DNA from 2 places in the Paenibacillus sp. R14(2021) genome. Region 1 is predicted to be linked to the other one. Evidence: predicted binding sites of a transcription regulator. Region 1 holds the regulator's gene; the other holds the start of a gene.
The links. Region 1 encodes LexA, which represses DNA repair genes until DNA is damaged. Its sites were predicted from a motif close to CGAACATATGTTCG; they were not measured.
Positions count from the first base shown of each region.

Region 2: recA (recombinase RecA) is a predicted target of LexA. The motif match lies at 2,649-2,662, and genes of this name have one in related genera.

Region 1 covers NZ_CP080269.1:1,466,783-1,471,208, reverse strand. Annotated here, with positions in the region: gene glnA (type I glutamate--ammonia ligase) at 1-630, shown strand, start outside; gene KXU80_RS07075 (hypothetical protein) at 765-1,343, shown strand; gene lexA (transcriptional repressor LexA) at 1,440-2,060, opposite strand; gene KXU80_RS07065 (LysM peptidoglycan-binding domain-containing protein) at 2,252-2,626, shown strand; gene KXU80_RS07060 (DUF896 domain-containing protein) at 2,838-3,035, shown strand; gene KXU80_RS07055 (aldo/keto reductase) at 3,068-4,054, shown strand; gene KXU80_RS07050 (hypothetical protein) at 4,104-4,426, shown strand, end outside.
Region 2 covers NZ_CP080269.1:479,258-483,683, reverse strand. Annotated here, with positions in the region: gene rny (ribonuclease Y) at 1-583, opposite strand, end outside; gene KXU80_RS02520 (RecX family transcriptional regulator) at 766-1,431, opposite strand; gene recA (recombinase RecA) at 1,521-2,579, opposite strand; gene KXU80_RS02510 (competence/damage-inducible protein A) at 2,794-4,053, opposite strand; gene pgsA (CDP-diacylglycerol--glycerol-3-phosphate 3-phosphatidyltransferase) at 4,161-4,426, opposite strand, start outside.

The sequences.
Region 1 (4,426 bases):
TTGTTCGGTGTAAACGGATCCGGCATGCACTGCCACCAATCGCTGTTCCGCGGCAACGTGAACGCCTTCTATGACGAGAGCGACAAGCTGGGCTTGAGCCAAGTTGCCCGCTACTACATGGCAGGTATGCTGCGTCATGCGCGTGCATTCGCAGCCATCACGAATCCAACAGTTAACTCGTACAAGCGTCTTGTGCCTGGTTATGAAGCACCTTGCTACGTAGCTTGGTCTGCGAGCAACCGCAGCCCGATGATCCGAATTCCGGCTTCCCGCGGCTTAAGCACGCGTATTGAAGTACGCAGCCCGGATCCGGCCGCTAACCCTTATCTGGCGCTTGCTGTTATGTTGAAGGCAGGTTTGGACGGTATCCGCAACAAGCTGCCGCTTCCTGCGCCAACGGATCGTAACATCTATGTAATGACGGATGAGGAGCGGATCGACGAAGGCATCCCGAGCTTGCCGGATGACCTCAAGGAAGCGCTCACCGAGCTGCTTCGCAGTGAAGTCATCTGCGACGCGCTCGGCGATCATGCACTTGCTCACTTCTATGAGCTGAAGGAAATCGAGTGGGATATGTACCGCACGCAAATTCACGAGTGGGAGCGCGATCAGTACCTGTCGCTCTACTAGAACCAAGATCACGACTGCTTCCGCGGAACCGCGGGGGCAGTTTTTTTGTTTGGATCGAGGAACTCACCCGCACTTGTACAGCCCATTGCGCATACAATGCCGCATTAGAACTTTGCTGAAAGGCGGTGCCATGAATGAAGGGTATTATAAAAGCAGGGACCTCTTTCAAGCTCACGGGCCCTGTGCTTTCCCATGTGGCTGCCATCATGACGCCCTTTTATATGAAAATCGCCGGCAACCGCAGCTTTGCGCTGCGATGGTCCAGAGCGGTAAGGCAGGCGAATTTGGACGTATTGCTAGCCTTGTTCAAGGCGGTGACGCCGCCGGCGAAGCTGAGCGGGTTTTCCGTGAATGGAATCGGGTATTTTATTGATTTCCAATTTCCGCCGCCTACCCTGCAGTATTCAAACGGAACAACGATTCCTCCCGGTACGGCGCAGTTTACGTTCTCAACGCCGATCCATCGTGCCATTGCAAGGGCGGTCATCCCATTCTATACAGCACTTTCGAAATCACCAGCTTATGCTGTGGCGTTGGCGTCCGCTGTCAACGCAAATGACATCGCGCGCATTCGAAGGCTTGTTCGACAAAAAGTGACATCTAAGGCATTGCAAGCCGTTACGAGCGATTTCTCGGGGGTAACGCTTACCTTCAAATTCCGAGGCAGCCGGTTTCTCTATCGGAACCTATTGTTCCGTGAGATTGTAGGTTAAGTGACATGAACATTGTTAATGATCTGCAAATCGAAAAGCACAAGGGGCATTCACTGCGCTTCATGCAAGCGCTGTGAATGCCCCTTGTGCTTATGTTTAGTGGATATCGCGGAAGAGGCCGATGACTTTGCCGAGAATCGTAACGTTGCGGAGGCGAATTGGCTCCATCGTTGCGTTCTCCGGCTGCAGGCGAATGTGATCCTTCTCCTTATAGAAGGTCTTGACGGTAGCTTCGTCGTCCTCCGTCATGGCAACAACGATATCGCCGTTGGTCGCATTCTGCTGCTGGCGAACGATGACATAATCTCCGTCATGGATGCCGGCCTCGATCATACTCTCACCCATGACGTTAAGGATGAAGACAGTATCGTCGCCGACTTTATCTGCTGGAAGAGGGAAGTAATCCTCGATATTCTCTGTCGCCGTAATCGGGACGCCGGCGGTTACTTTACCTACAACAGGCACCTTAGCGATGGAGAGGGGGAATGGAATTTCATTGTCTTCTCCATCTAAGATTTCGATTGCGCGAGGCTTCGTAGGGTCGCGGCGAATGAGGCCCTTCTTCTCTAAACGGTCCAGGTGGCCGTGAACCGTTGAACTTGATGCCAGTCCGACAGCTTCACCGATCTCACGAACGGAAGGCGGGTAACCTTTCTCGCGAACTTCCGTCTTAATGAATTCTAGTATCGCCTGCTGGCGGTTTGAAAGTTTCGACACCGGAATCACTCCATCGTTTCATTTGTGTCAAATTATAACACAGAACCGGAGTTCGTACAAACATAAGTTCGAGAAACACAAGTTCGCATTTTTCTGCGAACAAACGTTCTAAAATGTGTTGACTGCAAACGGATGTTCGTGTTATTCTGGATTCATCGAGTACAGAACAAACGTTTGGGGTGCTGATAATAATGACAACGATATCTATGTATTCAACCGCTAATCCAGGTAAGGGATCCATTACACATACAGCAACGCGTTCACGTCAGGAGCGCAGGGCAGAACGGTTATTGATTCGTCTTGCTGCTGCAACGTTATTCTTCGTCCTGCTGTTTACTGGTCTTACATTAATGACGAGCCATGCGAACAGCGAGCTTCCCGCCCAACCGACCGCAGAGGAACAAGTGATTATTGTCGGCTCTGGCGATACATTATGGGAGATCGCAAGCGACATTCGTAAGGAAGGCGAGGATATCCGGCAGATTGTGTATGCGCTGCAGAAACGGAACAACTTAAGCGGCGGTTCATTAAAGGCCGGACAGTCACTGATTGTTCCAGCGGATTAATAGCTTGCAGCATAACTATATGTTAAGAAACAGGACTAGGCGGGCCGCGCTGCTTGGTCCTTTTTTGTTTTGTATCGAGGCATTAATAAGCCTTGCACTGACATGGCAGAACCCAAGCAGCGGACATGTTGTCGCCTTGACAATGGAGGATTAAAAATGTCAAAGTAAAGAATGTGATGTTGACCAGGAACCTGAAAGGAGTGCAGTAGAAATGGAAAAAATCATTGCTCGAATCAATGAGCTTTCAAGAAAGAACAAAACAGTCGGATTAACAGCGGAAGAGCTGGTGGAGCGCGATGAGCTGCGCCGTCAGTATTTGGCCAATTTCAAACGGAATTTCCGTGATCAGTTGGATACTATTAAATGGGCGGAAGACGAAGAGAATGAAGGCGGTTCGATCAAGCATTAACCACTTGCGCGATGAAGAGGGGGCTTTCATCGATGCAATACCGATTGTTAGGCCGCAGCGGATTAGCGGTATCAGAGCTTTGCCTGGGTACGATGACCTTCGGGAACACAACAAGCGAAGCAGATTCCATTGCGATGATTCATAGCTTCATGGAGCAAGGCGGAAATTTTCTGGATACGGCGAATGTCTATGTACAGGGCCGCTCCGAGGAGGTCGTCGGCAAAGCGATCAAAGACCGCCGCTCTGAGGTTGTCCTGGCGTCTAAAGCCCGTTTCATGACCGGTGATCATCCTAACAGCGGCGGTGTTTCCCGCAAGCATATTATGGATGCGATAGACGCCAGCCTTAGACGTCTGAATACTGATTATATCGACCTCTATCAAGTACATGTCTGGGATCATGCCACGCCGATCGAAGAAACGCTGCGTGCGCTGGATGATCTGGTTACATCGGGTAAAGCACGATATATCGGCTGCTCCAATTTTTTTGCATGGCAATTAATGAAGTCGCTTGCTGTAAGTGACCGTGACCGCTATGTGCGCTTTATTTCGATCCAACCGCAGTACAGTCTGGTCAGCCGGGAAATGGATCGTGAAATGCTGTCGCTCTGCCAGGAAGAGAATGTTGGCATTATCCCGTGGGCACCGCTCGGCGGCGGCTTCCTGACAGGCCGTTACAACCGCGACGTGCCAACGAGCGGACGGTTGACAGCCAAGCAAGGCGAGAGCTCTTGGACGCTTCGCGCGTCGGACAATAACTTCAACGTGTTGGAAGTCGTGAAGCAGACTGCGATGGAGCTGGATAGAACGCCGGCTCAAGTGGCACTGAAATGGCTGCTGCAGCGTGAAGGAATCACGTCGCCAATCTTCGGAGCCAGCACGCTGGAGCAGTTCGATGAAAACATGGGTGCGATCGGCTGGCAGATGCCTAAGGAAGCGTGGAACAGGCTGGATGAAGTCAGCGCACTGCCAAGCGAGTACCCGAACCGATTCATCGCCAAATTCGCAAGACCGTTCTAAATAAAGCCAGTAAAGTGTTCGTTTCGCAAATCGCTAAGGGGGATCATCCGTGTCAAGATCGTGGGAACGTAAAGTACAGAAAAATCAAGAGCAGCTGAACAAGCAGCGCAAGAAACAAGGCAAGTCACCGCTTATGGCGGCGAAATCCGGAACGGATGCACTTGATACATACAAAGGCCGCAGCTATGTCATGCCGGCGTTCCTTTTATTGTTCATCCTGTTCTATGTAATCGTTACGATAAATTCAAGTGCATTCAAGCAAACGGATAACATGTTCTGGATTACGGTTGCTTGTTATGTCGTTCTCGCGGGCTTGTTCCTGCTGCGGAGACCATATTTGTCGGTTGGTAAGGATTTTATTCGTTCCCGCCG
Region 2 (4,426 bases), 990 kb from region 1:
AGCGTTGGATAGCAAGCGAGATAATATCACGAGCTTTCTTATCTGCTTCTTCCTTAGCTTGCTGCTCGATTTCTTTAATCATTTGAGCTGTTTCATGGCGAACTTCTTGCTCAACGTTGGTCAAGATGATTTGTTTCGCATCTTCCATCGTCAGGTTCGAAATACGCTCCAGTTCATGAAGCTGCTGCTTGTAAAGGGAATCGATCTGTTCTTGTGTCTCCTCGATTCGCTTCTCTTTGTTGGCTACTTGCTCTTCTTTGCGTTCCAGCGCTTCTATTTTTTTATCCAACGACTCTTCTTTTTGAATAAGTCGTCTTTCAAGACGCTGTACCTCATTGCGACGTTCGCGAGTATCTCTCTCAGCCTCGGTACGGAGCTTGTGGACTTCATCTTTCGCCTCGAGAACCGTTTCTTTCTTCAGCGCGTCGGCTTCTTTCTTCGCATTGTCAATAATTTGACTAGCGGCCTGCTCGGCGCTGGAAATTTTGGCCTCGGCGATCGATTTTCGAATAAAATAACCGACACCAAAGAAAATTGCACCAACAACGAGAGCGATCAGGATAACTGCCCATACTTGGACCATCATCTTCACCTCCTCGTTGTTCACCTAAGCAAACGCTTGGGACATTATTTGGTTGTCTAGCCGGTTTTTAACCCGATGGATACAATTCTTAATTTGACGAAAATAATCGTTTCGAATCAATTTTTGGAAGGAAAATCGATTCTGTAAGAAAGAATACAAACTTATTTTATCTTTTGTGAAAATCACTTGTCAAGCATATGCCCTTGTTCCTCGTCCTGATCCGCTAGAACAGCAGCTTTTACAGCATCTCTTACAGCCGAAGAGGGAAACCCTCTGCGCAGCAAAAATGCCGCCAGCTTCTGTTTTCGCTCGCGAAGCTCTCCTTTAATATGCGGCCATTTCTTCATTCCTGCTCGTATCGCAATTTCGGTCTCCGACTCTGGATTTAGATTCATCGCCGCTTGCTTCGCGGTATCCTTCTTGATACCCCGTTGGAGCAGCTCTTGCTGCAGAAGGCGCCTTCCTTTCAGTTGTGTCCGCATTCGCTGCGCCGCATACTGATCGGCATACAGCGAATCGTTGACAAGCCCTTCCCGGCTCAACCGCTCTATGGCTTTGCGGGCCGCTCCCTCGTCAATCTCTTTCTTGGATAGATAGCGGTGAATTTCCTTCTCAGTCCGCTGCCTGGCGCCTAGATAAGCCAATGCCAATATATATGCGCGGTGATGGCTGTCTTCATGTACAATCTGCTTCAACTCGTCCGGTTCGATCTCCCGACCCTTCAACAATCGATATTTAATCAGGACATCCTCATGTACGCTAGTAAATGGATCTGCAGCATCGTTGACATACAAATGATAGCGCTGCTTCTTCTTCGAATCTTGTTCAACACCGGTTATGGTCAGCAATAGGTTCGCCCCTCTGTCTAAACAAGAAAAGCACCCCTTATCCAGCAGGTGCTTCTCGCTAAGTTATATCAGATCTATCAATCCCTGAATTAATTCAAGTCCAAATCCAATTCGTCCTCAGACTCGTCATCTTCGCTAACAGCATCATTAATGGCAGAAGCCGCAGCAACATTGCTCGCATCGCGAATCAGCTTCTCAATGACAGCAGAAATATCGTGGTGATCCTTCAGGAACTGCTTCGCATTCTCACGGCCTTGTCCCAGACGTTCGCCGTTAAAGGAGAACCATGCGCCGCTCTTCTGGATGATATCATGCTCGACGCCGATATCCACAATGCTGCCTTCCTTCGAAATGCCTTCACCGTACATAATGTCAACCTCAGCCTGCTTGAATGGAGGAGCAACTTTGTTCTTGACGACTTTAATCCGCGTACGGTTACCAACCACATCATTGCCCTGTTTAATGGACTCGATACGGCGAACATCCAAGCGTACGGAGGAGTAGAACTTCAATGCGCGGCCGCCCGGCGTCGTCTCCGGATTACCGAACATCACGCCGACTTTCTCACGCAATTGGTTGATAAAGATCGCAATCGTCTTCGATTTGCTGATCGCCCCGGAAAGCTTGCGAAGCGCCTGAGACATTAGACGGGCTTGAAGACCAACGTGGGAATCCCCCATGTCGCCTTCAATCTCCGCTTTCGGTACGAGTGCAGCGACGGAGTCGACAACGACGATATCCACTGCACCGCTTCGTACGAGCGCCTCGGCTATTTCAAGCGCCTGTTCACCTGTATCCGGCTGCGAAAGCAGCAATTCATCAATATTAACGCCGAGCTTGTTCGCATAGGAAGGATCAAGCGCATGCTCTGCATCGATAAATGCGGCTTGTCCGCCAGCACGCTGCACTTCTGCGATGGCATGCAAAGCTACAGTCGTTTTACCGGAGGATTCCGGTCCGTATACTTCAATGACGCGGCCTCTCGGGAATCCTCCGATTCCAAGGGCGATATCTAACGCAAGCGCACCACTGGACACGGTTTCAACTTGCATATGAGTGGATTCACCAAGTTTCATTATGGAGCCTTTGCCGAATTGTTTCTCTATTTGACGCAGTGCCATTTCGAGTGCAGCCTTACGATCTGCCAACGAACTCACATCCTTCATGATTTATACTTTCATGATACCTTGTTTCAACAGCTTTGACAAGACTTTTTGCGAACATATATTCTTATTTCTCATTTGGCCAAAAGAGAGAATAAAAAAAGAACCGCAGCAAAGTATTCTTCGCCACGGTTCTTCCGTCTAATGTCGATTATAGTCGATCATGAAAACATTGGCAAGCTTATTCTTACAGTAACAGCTAGTTCTCTTCCTTACCTGACAACGCCTGCCACAGCCGGTACAACAACGATTTGGCGGCGCGAACACGAATGATCTCGCGGTTCCCGCTTAAGTTCGCCGTGAATACCTTCGTCGGTCGCCCCTTTTCGGCGAGACCGAAATACACGAGCCCCACCGGCTTCCCCTCCGACTCCGAAGGACCGGCAACGCCTGTCAGCGAAACGCCAAAGTCGCTGTCCGCCAGCTCCCTGACCCTCTCCGCCATTAGCGCTGCCGTGGATTCACTGACTGCCCCAGGAGCCTCTTTACCTTCCAATTGGGACATAGGGATGCCGAGCAAACGATGTTTCATGACGTTAGTATACGTAACGACGCCGCCGGTAAATTCGCCGCTGCTGCCGGGAACCCGAGTGATCAGCTGCGCGAACAAGCCGCCTGTCAGGCTCTCTGCGCTTGCCAATGTCCGGCTCGTTGCACGGAGCTGTCTGACCACAGCTTCTTCCAGCGTAATGTCTTCCCTTGCATACATGTGCTGCCCAACCCGCGCTTTAATCTGTTCCTCCGCCGTATCCAGCCTTGCTGCCGCCTCCGCCTCGCTCAGCGCTTTCGTGGACACCCGGATGGCCACTTCGCCTTCCTTGGCGTATGGCGCGATCGACGGGTCCGTCTGCGCCTCTATGAGATCGATGATCGCCTGCTCCAAGGTCGATTCGCCAATACCGGCGAATTTGAGGAGACGGGAGTATAGCTTGCGGTCCTCGTTCAAAATCGAGCGCAGCCAAGCTTTGGCAGGACCGTCGAACATCGGCTTCATTTCCCGGGGAGGACCGGGAAGCAGCACATAATGAGTTCCCGCAGCGATCAGTGCATTACCGACCGCAAGGCCCGCTTCGTTCTCGAGCGGAACGCTGCCTTCAATGAGGTTCGCCTGCCTCCGGTTGCTCTCTACCATGTGAATGCCGCGCGATGCAAACATGTCCTCGATTTTATCCATGGAGGGCTTGTGCAGTTCAATCGGCAGGTTCAGATATTCCGCAAGCGCATCCTTCGTTAAATCATCCATGGTTGGCCCGAGACCGCCCGTAAACAGAATCAGATCGGCTCGTGTACGCGCAAGCTCAATCGCTTGACGAATCCGGCCGGCATTGTCGCCGACCACCGTTTGAAAATACACATCGATGCCGAGCTCTGCAAGACCTTGCGACAAATACGTTGCGTTCGTGTTTACGGTCTGACCGAGCAAAAGCTCCGTTCCAACAGCAATGATTTCAGCGCGCATGTAAACATCTCCAATTCTATGTAAGGGATTTACTGCATGCAAAGCGGGAAAAGCAAAGCACCACCCCTTCAAGCTCATAACGAAGGAGTGATGCTATACATGTCATTCTAGGCCGTAAGCGGAATGAGATTTTTGTTTTTGACGAAGTAATCGATTCCGGAGTAAACCGTAATAAGTGCCGCCGCATAGATTGAGATCTGATCAAACGGGAAATCGACGAACGCAAACGGAAAATTGTTGAGCAGCAGCGCGATAATCATCGTGATCTGCACAGCCGTCTTCCATTTGCCCCACTTGCTTGCAGCGACAACAGTACCTTCCAGAAGCGCAATTTGCCTAAGCCCAGTCACGGCAAACTCGCGGCTAATGATGA